3 regions of the Streptomyces sp. NBC_01017 genome follow, and region 1 is predicted to be linked to each of the others. Evidence: riboswitches for the same ligand, from Rfam matches in the RefSeq annotation. Region 1 holds a riboswitch; each other region holds the start of a gene.
What was found. Region 1 has a riboswitch for thiamine pyrophosphate ahead of thiC (phosphomethylpyrimidine synthase ThiC). Riboswitches for the same ligand answer to the same signal wherever they lie in the genome.
Positions count from the first base shown of each region.

Region 2: another riboswitch for thiamine pyrophosphate. It lies ahead of thiO (glycine oxidase ThiO); the one in region 1 lies ahead of thiC (phosphomethylpyrimidine synthase ThiC).
Region 3: another riboswitch for thiamine pyrophosphate. It lies ahead of OG331_RS16050 (thiamine ABC transporter substrate binding subunit); the one in region 1 lies ahead of thiC (phosphomethylpyrimidine synthase ThiC).

Region 1 is NZ_CP108683.1:5,627,649-5,633,129, reverse strand. Features, by position in the region: gene thiC (phosphomethylpyrimidine synthase ThiC) at 1-1,504, opposite strand, end outside; TPP riboswitch at 1,497-1,686, opposite strand; gene OG331_RS25815 (YibE/F family protein) at 1,992-3,572, shown strand; gene OG331_RS25810 (SsgA family sporulation/cell division regulator) at 3,830-4,267, opposite strand; gene OG331_RS25805 (IclR family transcriptional regulator) at 4,366-5,100, opposite strand; gene OG331_RS25800 (DUF5326 family protein) at 5,429-5,481, opposite strand, start outside.
Region 2 is NZ_CP108683.1:7,766,168-7,771,648, forward strand. Features, by position in the region: gene pknB (Stk1 family PASTA domain-containing Ser/Thr kinase) at 1-243, opposite strand, end outside; gene OG331_RS35655 (thiazole synthase) at 375-1,169, opposite strand; gene thiS (sulfur carrier protein ThiS) at 1,173-1,385, opposite strand; gene thiO (glycine oxidase ThiO) at 1,382-2,548, opposite strand; TPP riboswitch at 2,546-2,657, opposite strand; gene OG331_RS35670 (hypothetical protein) at 2,710-3,084, shown strand; gene OG331_RS35675 (NAD(P)/FAD-dependent oxidoreductase) at 3,117-4,346, shown strand; gene OG331_RS35680 (Rv2175c family DNA-binding protein) at 4,423-4,788, shown strand; gene thiE (thiamine phosphate synthase) at 5,316-5,481, shown strand, end outside.
Region 3 is NZ_CP108683.1:3,543,417-3,548,897, reverse strand. Features, by position in the region: gene OG331_RS16060 (hypothetical protein) at 1-329, shown strand, start outside; gene rlmN (23S rRNA (adenine(2503)-C(2))-methyltransferase RlmN) at 500-1,606, shown strand; TPP riboswitch at 1,652-1,757, shown strand; gene OG331_RS16050 (thiamine ABC transporter substrate binding subunit) at 1,837-2,943, shown strand; gene OG331_RS16045 (ABC transporter permease) at 2,919-4,613, shown strand; gene OG331_RS16040 (ABC transporter ATP-binding protein) at 4,614-5,481, shown strand, end outside.

The DNA.
Region 1 (5,481 bases):
GCGCGTCGTCCCACTCCTGTGCCCCGGGGTGCCCCTTGGCGAGGTCGGCCGCATGGGCGGCGATCTTGTAGGTGATGACCCCGGTCTTGACGTCGTCACGGTTGGGCAGGCCCAGGTGCTCCTTGGGCGTGACGTAGCAGAGCATCGCCGTGCCCCACCAGGCGATCATCGCAGCGCCGATGCCGGAGGTGATGTGGTCGTACGCCGGCGCGACGTCGGTGGTCAGCGGGCCGAGCGTATAGAACGGAGCTTCATCGCAGATCTCCTGCTGAAGGTCGATGTTCTCCTTGATCTTGTGCATCGGGACGTGTCCCGGGCCCTCGATCATGGTCTGTACGTTGAAACGCTTGGCGATCGTGTTGAGTTCCCCGAGCGTCCTCAACTCCGCGAACTGCGCCTCGTCGTTGGCGTCCGCGATCGAGCCGGGTCGCAGGCCGTCGCCCAGCGAGTACGTGACGTCGTACGCGGCGAGGATCTCGCAGAGCTCCTCGAAGTTCTCGTACAGGAAGCTCTCCTTGTGGTGCGCCAGGCACCACGCCGCCATGATCGAGCCGCCGCGCGAGACGATGCCGGTCTTGCGGTTGGCCGTCAGCGGTACGAACGGCAGCCGCACGCCCGCGTGGACCGTCATGTAGTCCACGCCCTGCTCGGCCTGTTCGATGACCGTGTCCTTGTAGATCTCCCAGGTCAGCTCCTCTGCCCGGCCGTCGACCTTCTCCAGCGCCTGGTAGAGCGGCACCGTGCCGATGGGGACGGGGGAGTTGCGCAGCACCCACTCACGGGTGGTGTGGATGTTGCGACCGGTCGACAGGTCCATGACCGTGTCGGCACCCCAGCGGGTCGCCCAGGTCATCTTCTCGACCTCCTCCTCGATGGAGGAGGTGACCGCGGAGTTGCCGATGTTGGCGTTGACCTTCACCAGGAACCGCTTGCCGATGATCATCGGCTCGATCTCCGGGTGGTTCACGTTGGCCGGCAGCACTGCCCGGCCAGCGGCGATCTCCTCGCGGACCACTTCGGGAGAAACGTTCTCCCGGAGAGCCACGAACTCCATCTCGGGCGTGACCTCGCCACGGCGTGCGTACGCGAGCTGCGTGACCGCCTCGCCGTCACGGCTGCGACGCGGCTGACGCGGCCGACCGGGGAAGACCGCGTCGAGGTTGCGCAGACCGCCGCGCGGCGAGGTGTGCTTGACGCCGTCGTCCTCGGGACGGACGGGACGGCCCGCGTACTCGGCGGTGTCACCGCGGGCGATGATCCAGTTCTCCCGCAGCGGGGGCAGCCCCCTGCGGACGTCGGTGTCGGCGAGCGGATCGGTGTACGGGCCCGAGGTGTCGTACAACGTGACCGACTGCCCGTTGGTGAGGTGCACCTGGCGGACCGGCACCCGCAGATCGGGGCGTGAACCCTCGACATACGCCTTGTGCCAGCCGATGGACTTCCCGGCCTCCTCGGACTTCTCGTCCTGAACGGAGGCAGGCGTGCGCGCGTCCTTGATGGTCATGAGACCTACTCCCTACGCCGGCATTACCCGGTAACAGGTTCGGCGGTCGACGCAGCCGTATCCGTCTGCCGACGTTTCGTGTGAAACATCACTCGCGATGAGTGATGTTTCATGTGAAACATCGCTGGGACGGAGGTCAGCGCCCTCTCAGCCCGGTGCTCCGAGCTCCCGCGTGTACAAAGGTGGCACCACGCTAGCGTCAATTCGGGCGCGGTGAACAGGGGGCCCCAATCGTTCTTGCGATGATCGGGCGGTGACCACGACGCATGAGCCTCCGTACCCACCGCCCGATCCGCCCCGCGGCTCCGGCTCCGGAAACGGCCCCGGACTCGGCCCCGCGCGGGGTAACGGCCGTACAGGCGGCCTGGGTTCGGAGGTTCCCGGGGGGAGTTACGGCGGTCCTTACGGCCGTGGTCCCGGAGGCGGACAGGACGATCAGGAGACTGGGAACGGGGGCTGGCACGAGCACGGTCCCAGATCCGGGGGGATGCAGGATCGCGGGAGCGGGGTCGGCGGCGGGCAGGGGCGCGGGCCCGGTCCCGGCGGTTTTCACGAGCGCGGTCCCGAATCCGGCGGTTCACAGGCGCCGGTTCCCGGCCCGGGTGACGGCCACGGTCACGATTCCGGGGGCAGTCATGGGCATGGTCCCGGATCCGGCGGCGGTCATGGGCACGGTCCTGGATCCGGGGGCCGGCGTGGCGGTGGTGACGGTGGCGAGCACGGGCACGGGCACTCCCACAGTCACGCCCACGGTCCGGCGGCTCCCGTCTCCCGGCATCTGCGCAAGGTCATCGCGGCAGTCGTGATCCCGTTCGCCGCAGCGGTGGTGGTGGGCCTCGCGGTGCTGTGGCCGGGCGGTGCCCCGCCGCACGAGCGCACCGGGGTCGGCTTCGACCGGCAGACACAGCAGGCCACGGTCACCAAGGTGGTCGAGGTGAGCTGCCAGGAGGTGGGGGCCTCGGGGGTGCCCCCGACCGGCGACACCTCCACCGCCGAGGGGTCCTCCGCCGTGCAGCAGGAAAGCGGCACCTGCAAGAAGGCGACGATCCGCGTCGACGGTGGCAAGGACAAGGGCCGTACGTTCACGGAGATCGTGCAGCCCGACCAGTCACGACAGTTGCAGGAGGGCCAGGAGGTCGTGGTCGCCTACGAGCCCTCCGCGCCCAAGGACCTGCAGTACTCGGTCACCGACGTGAACCGGCGTGTCCCGTTGACCGTGCTCGCCGGCATCTTCGCAGTCGCCGTCGTGGTCGTCGGGCGGTTGCGGGGTCTCATGGCACTGATCTCGCTGGCCATAAGCTTCGCGGTGCTCAACTTCTTCATCCTGCCCGCGATCCTCCAGGGCTCGAACCCGCTGGTCGTCGCCGTGGTCGGGTCGAGCGCCATCATGCTGATCGCCCTCTACCTGTGTCACGGCCTGTCGGCCCGTACATCGGTGGCGGTGCTCGGCACGCTGATCTCGCTGCTGCTGATCGGCATCCTCGGGTCGGTGTTCATCGACTGGGCCGCGCTCACCGGCAACACCGACGACAACACGGGCCTCATCCACGGGCTGTATCCGTCGATCGACATGAGCGGTCTGCTGCTCGCCGGCATCATCATCGGTTCGCTCGGTGTCCTCGACGACGTGACGGTCACCCAGACATCCGCGGTCTGGGAGCTGCACGAGGCCAACCCGGCGATGGGCTGGCGCGGGCTGTACCAGGCGGGCATCCGCATCGGCCGCGACCACATCGCGTCCGTCGTCAACACCCTCGTCCTCGCTTACGCGGGTGCCGCGCTGCCGTTGCTGCTGCTCTTCTCGATCGCGCAGAGCGGCGTGGGGACGGTGGCCAACAGTGAGTTGGTGGCGGAGGAGATCGTGCGCACCCTGGTGGGCTCCATCGGCCTGGTCGCCTCGGTGCCCGTCACCACGGCCCTCGCGGCCCTGGTGGTCTCGGCCGACCGGCCGGAGAAGGGGGCGGTGCCGGCGGGTGCCCAGCCGGTCCCGGCAGGCGGGGCGCCGATCTCGACGGGCCCACAGCCGGCTTCGGGGCGCGGCGGGCGGGGACGTCGGCGGAAGCGGTGAGGGCGGGGAAGCGGGGACGTCGGGGAAGCGGGGGCGTCCGCCGAACGCAGTGACGTCGGCGGAAGCAGTGGCGGGCACGGTTCGCCAACCACGCGCGTACTGGGCGCGCCTGACACGCGCCCGAACCTGAACCCCAACCCGTGCACCTACGGCCTTGCAGCTCCGGCGTCATGGGGAGCTCAGCGGCAGGGAAGCGCTCCCATGCGCGCCGGGAGCGCCCGGCGAAGCGTTACGCCACCCCTGCGCAGCCGTAAGCCTCAGCCCGCGCTCTGCTCCTCCGCGAGGATGCGGTCCAGGGCCTCGTCGAGATGGGCGTCGAAGTCGGCGAGCGCGCCCTCCTGCCCGAGCGGCACCAGCTTGTCGGTGCGGTCGAGAAAGGCCACCAGAGGCGCCACGGAGGAGCGGAACAGCGCCTGGTCGGGCCCGACTTGAAGCCGGATCAGGACGTCGCCGAGCGTCTCGGTGCCTGCCGGAGAGACCCGTACATCTCCCTCCCCGCACGGCCGTCCCACCCCGTCGACCAGCAGTTCCCGACCGAATGCCCAGGTCACGGGGGCATCGCCGGGCAGGTGGAAGGTCAGCCGTACGGCATAGGGATCACAGGTCTCGTAGCGCAACTCCACCGGGATGCGGAAGGAGAGCTCCTCGGACACGAGAAAGCTCATCATGACCTCTGCCTCTACGGACTCGCGCATCGCCCTACCCCGTCGTTTGCAGTCGACTGGCCGGGAACGGACCCCGACACTGGTGGAATCTTGCTGAACGTACACGAGAGATCACAAGGAGTGAGTTTTCAGATACTGATAGAGATCGAGAGTGACCCCAGGAGCCGCCCGATCTCCTCCTGCAGTTGCAGCACCGCCGACAGCAGCCGGTCGGCCTGGTGGGCGGGCAGCGAAATGGCCATCGTCGCGGCCGTGGTGCCCACCGTGATGGGGATGGCCGCGCACACCGTGCCCAGGGCGTACTCCTGACGCTCGGTCACCGGCTCCATCCGCCGGGTCCGTTCGAGTCGTCGCAGCAGGGAGCGGGTATCGCGCACGGTGTACGGGGTGATGGACTCCACGGGATGGCGGTCCAGATGATCGCGGCGAGCATCCTCGTCGAGCTGGGAGAGCAGGCACTGGCCGATGGCGTGCGCGTGGCCGGTCTCCCGGAAGTCGGCCCATTCCTCGACCGCCGGATTGCCCGGGGTGTCGGAGACGCACATGACCTCGATCTCGCCGTCGCGGTACTGGGCGTAGTAAACCGGGACACCAATGGCGTCACGCCATTGAGCGAGCGCGTCGGCAACCGTGCTGCGACGTTTCTGCTCGGCTGCGCTGCTGCTGAGCCGTACGGCCGCCTCGCCGAGGAAGAACAGCCCTTTGTCACGGCGCAGATAGCCCTCGTGCACCAGCGTGCGCAGCAAGTGGTAGGCGGTGGGCAGGGCCAGGCCCGCCTCACGGGCGAGTTGCTTGGCCGGGGCGCCGTATTCATGCTCGGCGACACATTCCAGCAGGCGCATCGCGCGCTGGACGGATCCGATGAGCGTCGCGGACTGCGGCTGCTCGGCGGAGGCCGGGGAGGCCTGCTGCGGGACCTGAGGGACGCAGGAGCGCGGCTGTTCGAGGGGTGTCTGGGGTTCTGAGGGTGCGGTGTCGACCGTGGCCAAGGGTTACTCCCGAAGCGCGAGGGGGGAGCCCGTGCTGGGGAACACGGGGGGTGCACGCCGCTCGCGGGGTCGCCCCCGCGTCGATTTCCGGACTCTATTGGCCAGTCACCGCTCGGAGACGCCCTGCTCGGAAAACTTCCCTCGCCCGAGGGAACCGGCGATTCCTGTTACCGCCCACCGGTCCCCACGGCCCCCACAGCCCTCACCAGTCGCTGCGCGACGAGGAGCTCGACGTGAACTTCCGTACGACGTAGA
Region 2 (5,481 bases), 2.1 Mb from region 1:
GACCTGCACCACGTTCGGGTGGGCCAACCGGGCGACGGACTTCGCCTCCCGGATGAACCGGTCGACGAACACCCCGTCGACCGCCAGCGCGGGATGCATCACCTTGAGCGCGAGCACACGGTCGAGGCGGGTGTCCACGGCCCGGTAGACCGTGGCCATCCCGCCGACCGCGATCCTCGCGTCCACGCGATACCGGCCGTCGAGCACCTGCCCGACCAGAGGGTCTTGAAGGGTCGTATCCACGCAGGTGAGTGTACGAGCCGACACCGACACGCCTCTCGGTTCGGCCGGGATCGGGGCGGGACTGAAGCTGACCTGTGACGGACGCCTCACTGGCCGAAGACTTTCCATCGAACGTGCGTTCAGAACGGCTTTCAGAACGCGGGCCGCTCCGGGTCCAGCCGCGCCAGGCCCTCGACCGGCGACGACGCCTCCGCGAAGTGCCGCATCGGAATCCTCCCCGCCCGGTGGGCCAGCCGCCCCGCCTCCACCGCATGCCGCATCGCGTCGGCCATCAGCACCGGCTCCTGGGCCCGCGTCACCGCTGAGGCGAGCATCACACCCGCGCACCCCAGCTCCATCGCGAGCGCCGCGTCCGACGCCGTACCGGCTCCCGCGTCCAGAATCACCGGCACGCGCGCGTGCTCCGTGATCAGCTGGAAGTTGTGCGGATTGCGGATACCGAGCCCCGAGCCGATCGGCGACCCCAACGGCATGATCGCCGCGCAGCCGACGTCTTCCAGCTTCCGCGCCAGCACGGGATCGTCATTGGTGTACGGCAGCACGGTGAACCCGTCGTCCACCAGCGTCTCGGCAGCGTCAAGGAGCTCGATCGGGTCCGGCAGCAGCGTCCGCTCGTCGGCGATGACCTCCAGCTTGATCAGATCCGTGCGGAGTGCCTCGCGCGCGAGGCGGGCCGTCAGCACGGCCTCTCCCGCCGTGAAGCACCCCGCCGTGTTCGGCAGCACCCGGATCCCGAGCTTCTCCAGCACCGAGAGCACCGAGCCGTGCACCGACGCGTTCACCCGCCGCATCGCGACCGTCGTCAGCTCCGTCCCGGACGCCACCAGCGCCCGCTCCAGCACGTCCAGGCTGGGCGCCCCGCCCGTGCCCATGATCAGACGGGACGTGAAGGACGTACCCCCGATGACAAAGGGATCGTCGGCCATGGTTCAGCCTCCTTGGACGGCGGTCAGGACCTCGACGCGGTCCCCCTCGGAGAGGGACGTCGACGGCCACTGCGTACGCGGGACGACGGTTTCGTTGAGGGCGGCGGCCACTCCGGAGGGCGCCGCGGTGAGGGACTTCACGAGCGCGTCGAGAGCCGTGCCCGGCTCGATCTGCCGACGCTCGCCGTTGACCGAGATGGTGACCGGGACGCTCATACGGGCTGCTCCGTGAGTGCGGCGGCGCTGAAGCGCCTGGGGGTGAAGGCGCGGGCCTCGTCCGGGAGCTCACCGGTGGCCAGGACGTGCGCCATGACGTCGCCGGTGGCCGGCGTGAGCAGCACGCCGTTGCGGTAGTGCCCGGTGGCCAGCGACAGCCCGTCCAGCTCGGTCGGGCCGAGCAGCGGCGCGTTGTCGGGGGAGCCCGGGCGCAGGCCGGCCCGCGTCTCGGTGAGCGGCAGTTCGGTGATGCCCGGCACCAGCTCGTGCGCGTCGCGCAGCAGCTCGTACACGCCGCCCGCGGTCACCGTGGTGTCCCAGCCCAGCTCCTCGCTCGTCGCCCCCACGACCAGCTCGCCGCTCTCACGCGGCACCAGATACACCTGGCTGCCCCGCACCACGGCCCGCACGGTCCGGCTCAGGAACGGCGCGTACCGCTGCGGCACGGTCAGCCGCAGCACCTGTCCCTTCACGGGGCGCACGGGCGGCAGTACGTCGTCCGGGACCCCGGGCAGACGTCCGCTGAGGCTCCCGGCCGCGAGGACGACCTGGCCCGCGCGCAGCTCGGTGCCGTCCGCCGTGGTGACTCCGGCGGCGCGGTCCCGGACGACGTCGAAGCGCTCGGCCCAGGCCCGGTGGAAGACCACTCCGGCCCGCTCGCACGCGGCCACCAGTGCCCCGGACAGCCGCCGCGGGTCGATCTGGTGGTCGCCGTCCACCCGCAGCCCGCCGCGCACGCCCGGCGCGAGCATCGGCTCCAGGCGCCTGCACTCCCGCCCGGACAGCCACTCGGAGTCCAGGCCGGACTGGCGTTGCAGGGCGTGCAGGTCGCGCAGATGGGCGCGGTCGTCCGCGTCCAGCGCGACGGCGAGCGTGCCGCACCGGCGGTAGCCGAGGTCATGGCCGGTCAGGTCGGTCAGCTCGGCCGTGAAGTCCGGGTAGCGGCGGGCCGAGGCGAGGTTCAGGCCGAGCAGGGTCTGCTCGCCGTAGTGCAGTTCCGTGACGGCGGCCAGCATCCCGGCCGCCACCTGGGCGGCTCCGCCACCCGGCTCGGGGTCCACGACAGCCGTCGTGAACCCGCGCTGCGCGGCCCGCCACGCCGTGACCAGGCCGATGATGCCGCCCCCGATGACGAGGACGTCTGAGGTTCGCGTACGCGACATGGGCGTCCAGCCCCTCCCTTCGCCGGCATGACCCGGATCAGGTTCGTACGGTCGGAGGCCGCCAGCCTCCCTCTCAGCCCGGTGCGTCCGGGCTCCCGCGAGTGCTCTACGTTGGCCACCCTAGCCCGCCGCCCGAAGTCTCAGTAAGGGAGCCCGCGTCCATGCCCCGCTCGCTCGACGGTCTCGTCCTCGCCCCGGTCGCGGACCAGGCCCCAGGTCAGGTGGGTACCCGCACCCGGTTCACGTACCACGAGAAGGACGGCGAGATCTGGGCCGAGTACACGGGCGGCGACGTCGTACGCGGCCATCTCGTGGGCACCAGGGAAGGCGACCGGCTGGACTTCCGGTACGTGCAGCTCAAGCGGGACGGCACGACGTCGTCGGGGCACTGTGCGTCGACGGTGGTCGAGCTCCCCGACGGGCGGGTGCGGCTGGAGGAGACCTGGGAATGGGAGTCGCAGACGGGCAGCGGGACCAGCGTGGTGGAGCAGCTTCCGGTCGAGGTTGTGCAGCAGGTCACTGAGCACGCCCCCTGACTGACAAATAGTCAGTTGTCTATGGTGATCAGGTGAGCGAGCAGACGCAGCAATGGGGCACGTCAGCGGCACGCCGCGTGGTCGTGGCCGGCGCGGGCATGGCCGGCGTACAGACGGCGGTCGCCCTGCGGGAACAGGGCTACACCGGCACCGTCACACTGATCGGCGCCGAGCCCCACCAGCCGTACGACAGGCCGCCCCTGTCCAAGGCCGTGCTGCTCGGCAAGGCCGAGGGCTCCGCCTTCGACGTCGACTTCGAGGCGCTCGGCGTCGAACTCCAGCTGGGGCGAGAGGTGCTGGGCGTGCGCCCCGCCGAGCACCAGCTGGACACCGAGGCCGGGCCCGTCCCGTACGACGTCCTCGTCCTCGCCACCGGCGCCGAACCGATCCGGCTGCCGGGCGCGGAGGGCGTGCCCGGCGTGCATCTGCTGCGCACCCTGGACGACGCCGAGCGGCTGCGGCCGGTGCTGGCCCGGCAGCACGACATCGTGGTCGTCGGCGCGGGCTGGATCGGCGCGGAGTTCGCCACGGCCGCGCGCGAGGCGGGCTGCGCGGTGACGGTCGTGGAGGCGGCCGAGCGGCCGCTCGCGGGTGCGCTGCCCGCGGAGGTGGCCGCGCCGATGACCGCCTGGTACGAGGACAGCGGGACGGTGCTGCGTACGCACGCGCGCGTGGAGCGCGTCGAGCCCGGCGAGGTGGTCCTCGACGACGGCTCGCGGGTGCCCGCCGGTGCGGTCGTGGTCGGCATCGGGGCGCGGCCCGCCACGGCCTGGCTGGCGGGCTCGGGCATCGAGCTCGGCGTACAGGGCGACGTCGTGGCCGACGAGCGCCTGCGCACGTCCGTGCCGGACGTCTACGCGGTCGGCGACTGTGCCTCCTTCCCGTCGGGGCGGTACGGCGCGCGCCTCCTGGTCCACCACTGGGACAACGCCCTCCAGGGCCCGCGCACGGTCGCCGCGAACATCCTCGGCGAGAGCTCCGCGATCTACGACCCCGTGCCGTACTTCTGGTCCGAGCAGTTCGGCCGCTTCGTCCAGTACGCCGGCCATCACGCCGCCGCCGACACGCTTCTGTGGCGCGGCGACCCGTCGGGCCCCGCCTGGACCGTCTGCTGGCTGCGGGGTGCCCGGCTCGTCGCCCTGCTGGCGGTGGGCCGGCCGAGGGATCTGGCGCAGGGCCGACGGCTGATCGAGGCGGGCACGCCGGTGAACGCGGAGCTGCTGAAGGATCCGGGACGGCCGATGAAAGGGGCGGTGGCGTAGCACGTCACCCCAACAGGTCCTCCCGGGCGGACCGGCCTGGCTTCCGACTGTCAGTGGCAGATGGCAGGCTTGTTCCGTGACCGAGATTGACGCAAAAACCGATGCTCTCGTCCCCGCCTGGCTCACCCTCCCCGACATCGCCGAAATGTTCGGCATCGAGGTGACCCGCGTCCGGCAGCTGGTCAAGGACGGCCAGCTCATCGCCGTACGCCGTGGTGAGAACCGCGCACTGCACGTCCCCGCCGCCTTCATCGACGGGGACAAGGTCGTCAAGGGCCTGTCCGGGACCCTGACGCTCCTGCGGGACGACGGCTTCACGGACGAAGAGATGCTGGAGTGGCTCTTCACCCCCGACGACAGCCTGCCCGGCACCCCCGCGCAAGCACTCAGTGAGAATCGCGGCACGGAGGTGAAGCGCCGCGCCCAGGCGCTTGCCGTCTGAGTCCGAACCCACCGATCCGAACACCGTCCGGCGCACGGGCCGGGGCAGCCCCAAGGCCACGGCCGCGGGTAGTTGCGGCCCGGAGCCGGCGGCGGGACGCGCGTGGCGCACGGTGGGGAGTGACCGCACGGTGGTGAGTGACGGGGAGCGGCGGGGAGAACCTGCCGCTCCCGCTCGGGGCCGGGGGTCGGCTCCCAGGCCACCGGCGCGACGGCGTCTTCGTAAGCTTCGTAAGTGCGGAGGCTTCGGCCGTCCGGCCGACGCGGGTCGGCCGGGCCCGCCGCGTCGGCCCGTGCCGCACCGCGGTCGAGGCCGCCGTCGGAGGGCGCCGCCCCTGGGCTCGAAGCAGGGCGTCCCCGGGCTCGAAGTCAGGCTCGCCCGCACCGGCGGCCGGGTCCGGTGCCACCCCGCCCCGGCCCACCACACCCCACCGCTCCACGACGTCGCGCCCAGCTCCGGCTACCGTGCCACCGTCCGGCACCCGCCCGACGTCACCCGTCCGGCAACCCGACCACAGGGGGCACCGTATGTCCGACACCGTCACCGCAGGCACCGCCCGCGCCCAGCTCGCCGATGCCCGGCTCTACCTCTGCACCGGCGCCCGCAAGCAGCAGGGCGACCTCGCGGAGTTCCTGGACGCCGTGCTGGCGGGGGGCGTCGACATCGTGCAGTTGCGGGACAAGGGCATGGAGG
Region 3 (5,481 bases), 2.1 Mb from region 1:
ACGCGGACAGGCCGAGGCCCCTGGACCGAGCCCGATTGCCCGCCAATGCGTCGCCCACTCGGCACCGGCTGTTCCGGGCGCACGGGCCGCAGCCTCCAGAAGGCCTGTTCGACGTCGATGAGGACTTGGCGACCGAGGAGTACCTGGGGCTGCACGAAGCGTTCGAGGAGCTGGGGGCTTCCACCAGGTTGGTCTGTGTGTTCTTCACGGCTGACGCCGAGAACGGCATCCATGCCATTCACTGGGGCGACGCCCATCTCGAACCCGACCGCACCTTTACATGGCCGTACAGGGAACAGCTCCCGGTCGCCCCAGTGCAGATGGAATGACGGTCCGGGGGCGCCGCCACCTGGACACATCCGGCGAAGGCTGAGCGAGTCCTGGGCCGTCCCTGGGCCGTGCGAAGCCGACCAACGCCGACAGTCGGCACCCACGGGTGACCACCCCCACCCCGCTCTGGCCTGGGCCCCCAGAGTTGATCTGCCACACTGGAACGGTTATGCCTGCACCCGGAGAACTCACTTTCGTCGCCCCCCGCGGAGCCAAGAAGCCGCCGCGGCACCTTGCCGACCTCACTCCTGCCGAGCGCAAGGACGTCGTCGCTGCGATCGGCGAGAAGCCGTTTCGTGCCAAGCAGCTCTCGCAGCACTACTTCGCGCGGTACGCGCACGAACCGGAGCAGTGGACCGACATCCCGGCCGGGGCGCGGGCCAAGCTGCGGGAGGAGCTGTTCCCGGAGCTGATGACGGTGGTGCGGCATCTGTCGACCGACCAGGGCACCACGCGCAAGACGCTGTGGCGGCTGTTCGACGGGACGCTCGTCGAGTCGGTGCTGATGCGGTATCCGGACCGGGTGACCATGTGCATCAGCTCCCAGGCGGGGTGCGGGATGAACTGCCCGTTCTGTGCCACGGGGCAGGCGGGGCTGGACCGGAATCTGTCGACCGCCGAGATCGTGCATCAGATCGTGGACGGGATGCGTGCGCTCCGGGACGGGGACGTGCCCGGTGGGCCTGCCCGGCTTTCCAACATCGTCTTCATGGGGATGGGTGAGCCGCTCGCCAACTACAACCGGGTCGTGGGCTCCATTCGGCGGCTGACCGATCCGGAACCGGACGGGCTCGGGCTGTCCCAGCGCGGGATCACCGTCTCGACCGTCGGTCTCGTCCCGGCCATCCACCGGTTCGCCGACGAGGGCTTCAAGTGCCGGCTCGCGATCTCGCTGCACGCGCCCGACGACGAGCTGCGCGACACCCTCGTACCCGTGAACACGCGGTGGAAGGTGCGCGAGGTGCTCGACGCCGGCTTCGCGTACTCCGCCAAGTCGGGCCGTCGGCTGTCCATCGAGTACGCGCTCATCCGCGACATCAACGACCAGGCCTGGCGTGGTGACCGGCTCGGGCGGCTGCTCAAGGGCAAGCCGGTGCATGTGAACCTGATCCCGCTGAACCCGACTCCGGGCTCGAAGTGGACCGCGTCGCGTCCCGAGGACGAGAAGGCGTTCGTCGAGGCCATCGCCGCGCATGGTGTGCCCGTGACGGTTCGGGACACCCGTGGTCAGGAGATCGACGGGGCGTGCGGGCAGCTCGCCGCGACCGAACGGTAGTCTGATCGCCGTAGGTACATTTTCCTATGGCGTAAATACATCTTCATATTCCGACAGGGGAGCGCCACAGCGCTGAGAGTGCGGCATCGGCCGCAGACCCTCCGAACCTGGCCCAGGTCATTCTGGGTAGGGAGATCGGTCACCACTCGAGCTGTTGCGCCCTGCCCGGAGCCTTCCCAAGGGTTCCGGGCAGGGCCGCGTCTCTTCCTGGTCACCCCCAGGAGGAATTAGTGAGCATCACCAAGAAGTCCACGGTGAAGTCCGTGGCCCTGGCCGTCGGGCTGGGCCTCGTCGCGCTGCCCGCGCTGTCCGCGTGCGGGTCGTCCGACACCGACGGCGGCGACGGCGGCGGCGGGTCCAAGACCGTCACGCTCGTCAGCCATGACTCGTGGGCCGTCTCGAAGAGCGTCCTCGCCGCCTTCGAGAAGCAGTCCGGCTACAAGGTCAGGGTCCTGGAGGACGGCGACGCCGGGCAGGCCGTCAACAAGGCCATCCTCACCAAGGACAACCCGCAGGGCGACGTCTTCTTCGGTGTCGACAACACCCTGCTCTCGAGGGCACTGGACAACGGGCTGTTCCAGTCCTACGAGGCGAAGGGCTCCGACCTGGTCCTGCCCGAGTACCGGGTCGACCAGGACCGGCACCGAGTCACCTCCGTCGACACCGGCGACATCTGCGTCAACTACGACAAGGCGTACTTCAGCAAGCACAAGCTGGCCCCGCCCAGCTCGTTCGACGACCTGATCAAGCCCGAGTACAAGAACCTCCTCGTCACCGAGAACGCCTCCGCCTCCTCGCCCGGCCTCGGCTTCCTCCTCGGCACCGCCGCCAAGTACGGCGACGACGGCTGGCAGGACTACTGGAAGAAGCTGAAGGCCAACGGCGTGAAGGTCGTCGACGGCTGGGAGCAGGCCTACAACGAGGAGTTCTCCGGCTCCGCCGGCGGTAAGAAGGCCAAGGGCGACCGGCCGCTCGTCGTGTCGTACGCCTCCTCGCCGCCCGCAGAGGTGATCTACGCCGATCCGAAGCCGACGACCGCGCCGACGGGTGTCGCGACCGGCACCTGCTTCCGGCAGGTCGAGTACGCGGGTCTGCTCAGCAACGCCGAGAACGCCGAGGGCGGCAAGGCGCTGCTGGACTTCATGCTGACCAGGACGTTCCAGGACGACATGCCGCTGAACATGTTCGTCTACCCGGTGCGCGAGGCTGCCCAGGTCCCGCCGGAGTTCGTGAAGTACGGCCCGCAGGCCAAGAACCCCGAGACCCTGGACCCGTCGAAGATCGCCGACAACCGTGACGACTGGGTCAAGTCGTGGACCTCGCTCGTACTGAAGTAGCCCCTCGCAAGGGCACCTTCCGTGAGGGACGCACGCGGAGCGCGGCGGTGCGGCTCGGCCTCATCACCGTGCCCGTCGCGTTCTTCGCGGTCTTCTTCGCCCTTCCCGTCGCCGCGATTGTCGCGCGCGGCCTGAAGGTCGACGGGGTCTGGCAGTTCGGGCGCCTCCTGGACGTGCTCGGACAGTCCGACATCCGGCACGTCCTGTGGTTCACCACCTGGCAGGCGCTCGCCTCCACCGCGCTGACCCTGCTGATCGCGCTGCCGGGCGCCTACGTCTTCGCCCGCTTCGACTTCCCCGGCAAACAGATCCTGCGGGCCGTGGTGACCGTCCCGTTCGTGCTGCCGACGGTCGTCGTCGGTACGGCGTTCCTCGCGCTCGTCGGCCGCGGCGGACTCCTCGACGAGCTGTGGGGCGTACGGCTCGACACCACCGTGTGGGCCATCCTGCTCGCGCATGTCTTCTTCAACTACGCCGTCGTCGTACGGACGGTCGGCGGGCTCTGGTCGCAGCTCGACCCGCGGCAGGAGGAGGCCGCGCGGATGCTGGGCGCGTCACGCCTCACCGCCTGGCGGACCGTCACCCTCCCGGCCCTGGGCCCCGCCGTGGCCGCCGCCGCGCTGATGGTCTTCCTGTTCACCTTCACCTCCTTCGGTGTGGTGCAGATCCTCGGCGGCCCGACGTTCTCGACGCTCGAAGTCGAGATCTACCGGCAGACGTCGGAGATCTTCGACCTGTCCACGGCCGCCGTCCTGACGATCGTCCAGTTCCTCGCCGTGGGCGCGATCCTCGCCGTGCACGCCTGGACGGTACGGCGACGGGAGAGCGCCCTGCGCCTGGTGGACGCGTCGGTGACAGCGCGGCGGCCACGCGGCGCCGGGCAGTGGTCGCTGCTGGCCGGTGTCCTGGTCGTCGTAGCCGTGCTCCTGGTGCTGCCGCCGGCCGTGCTGGTGCAGCGGTCGCTGGACGCGCCCGGCTTCGGCTACTACCGGGCGCTGACCAGTGCCGACGGCGGGGTCTTCCTCGTCCCGCCCATCGAGGCGATCGGCAATTCCCTGCAGTACGCCGTCGTCGCCACCCTCATCGCCGTGCTGATCGGCGGTCTGGCGGCGGCCGCGCTGACCCGACGGGACGCGGGCCGGTTCGTACGCGGTTTCGACGCGCTGCTGATGCTGCCGCTCGGGGTGTCCGCGGTGACGGTCGGGTTCGGGTTCCTGATCGCACTGGACGAGCCGCCGCTGGACCTCAGAAGCACGTGGATCCTCGTCCCGCTCGCCCAGGCGCTGGTCGGAGTGCCGTTCGTCGTACGGACCATGCTGCCCGTGCTGCGGGCCGTGGACCAGCGGCTGCGCGAGGCGGCTTCGGTGCTGGGGGCGTCGCCGTGGCGGGTCTGGCGTGAGGTGGATCTGCCGATGGTGCGGCGGGCGCTGCTGATCGCGGCCGGGTTCGCCTTCGCGGTGTCGCTGGGCGAGTTCGGGGCGACCGTGTTCATCGCGCGGCCCGACAACCCGACGCTGCCGGTGGCCGTGGCGAAGCTCCTCGGGCGGGCCGGAGATCTCAACTACGGGCAGGCAATGGCCCTTTCGACGATTCTGATGATCGTGTGCGCGGTGGCGCTGCTGGTGTTGGAGCGGCTGCGGCTGCGCACCGACCGGACCGGGGAGTTCTAGATGCTGCTGAGCCTTGCGGACGCGACGGTCCGGTTCGACGGGCGGGCCGTGCTGGACGGGGTCGGCCTCGACGTCGCCGAGCACGAGATCGTGTGCGTGCTGGGGCCGAGCGGCAGCGGCAAGTCGACGCTGCTGCGGGTGGTGGCCGGGCTTCAGTCACTGGACCAGGGCCGGGTGCTGCTCGACGGGCGGGACCAGGCGGGGGTGCCCGCGCACAAGCGGGGCGTCGGCCTGATGTTCCAGGACCATCAGCTCTTCCCACAGCGGGACGTCGGCGGCAACGTGGCCTTCGGGGCACGGATGCACGGCTCCTCGAAGGCCGAACAGGCGGATCGGGTAAGGGAGTTGCTCGACCTGGTGGGACTGCCGGGCGCCGCCCGCCGTGCCGTCGCCTCCCTGTCCGGCGGTGAGCAGCAGCGCGTGGCGCTGGCCCGTGCGCTCGCGCCCCGGCCGCGGTTGCTGATGCTGGACGAGCCGCTGGGCCAGCTCGACCGCTCGCTGCGGGAGCGGCTCGTGGTCGAACTGCGGGAACTGTTCGGCCGGTTGGGCACCACCGTGCTGGCCGTGACGCACGACCAGGGCGAGGCCTTCGCGCTCGCCGACCGGGTCGTGGTGATGCGGGACGGGCGGATCGCCCAGACCGGTACGCCTCTTGAGGTGTGGCAGCGTCCGGTGGACGAGTTCGTCGCCCGCTTCCTCGGCTTCGACAACGTCGTCGAGTCAACGGTCGCCGGGGAGGCCGCGGACACCCCCTGGGGCAAGCTGCCGGTGGGCGAGGGCGCCGCACAGGGCACCCGGACGCTTCTCGTACGGCCGGCCGGGGTGCGGCTCGTGTCCCCGGACTCGGGGTTGCGCTGCACGGTCACGG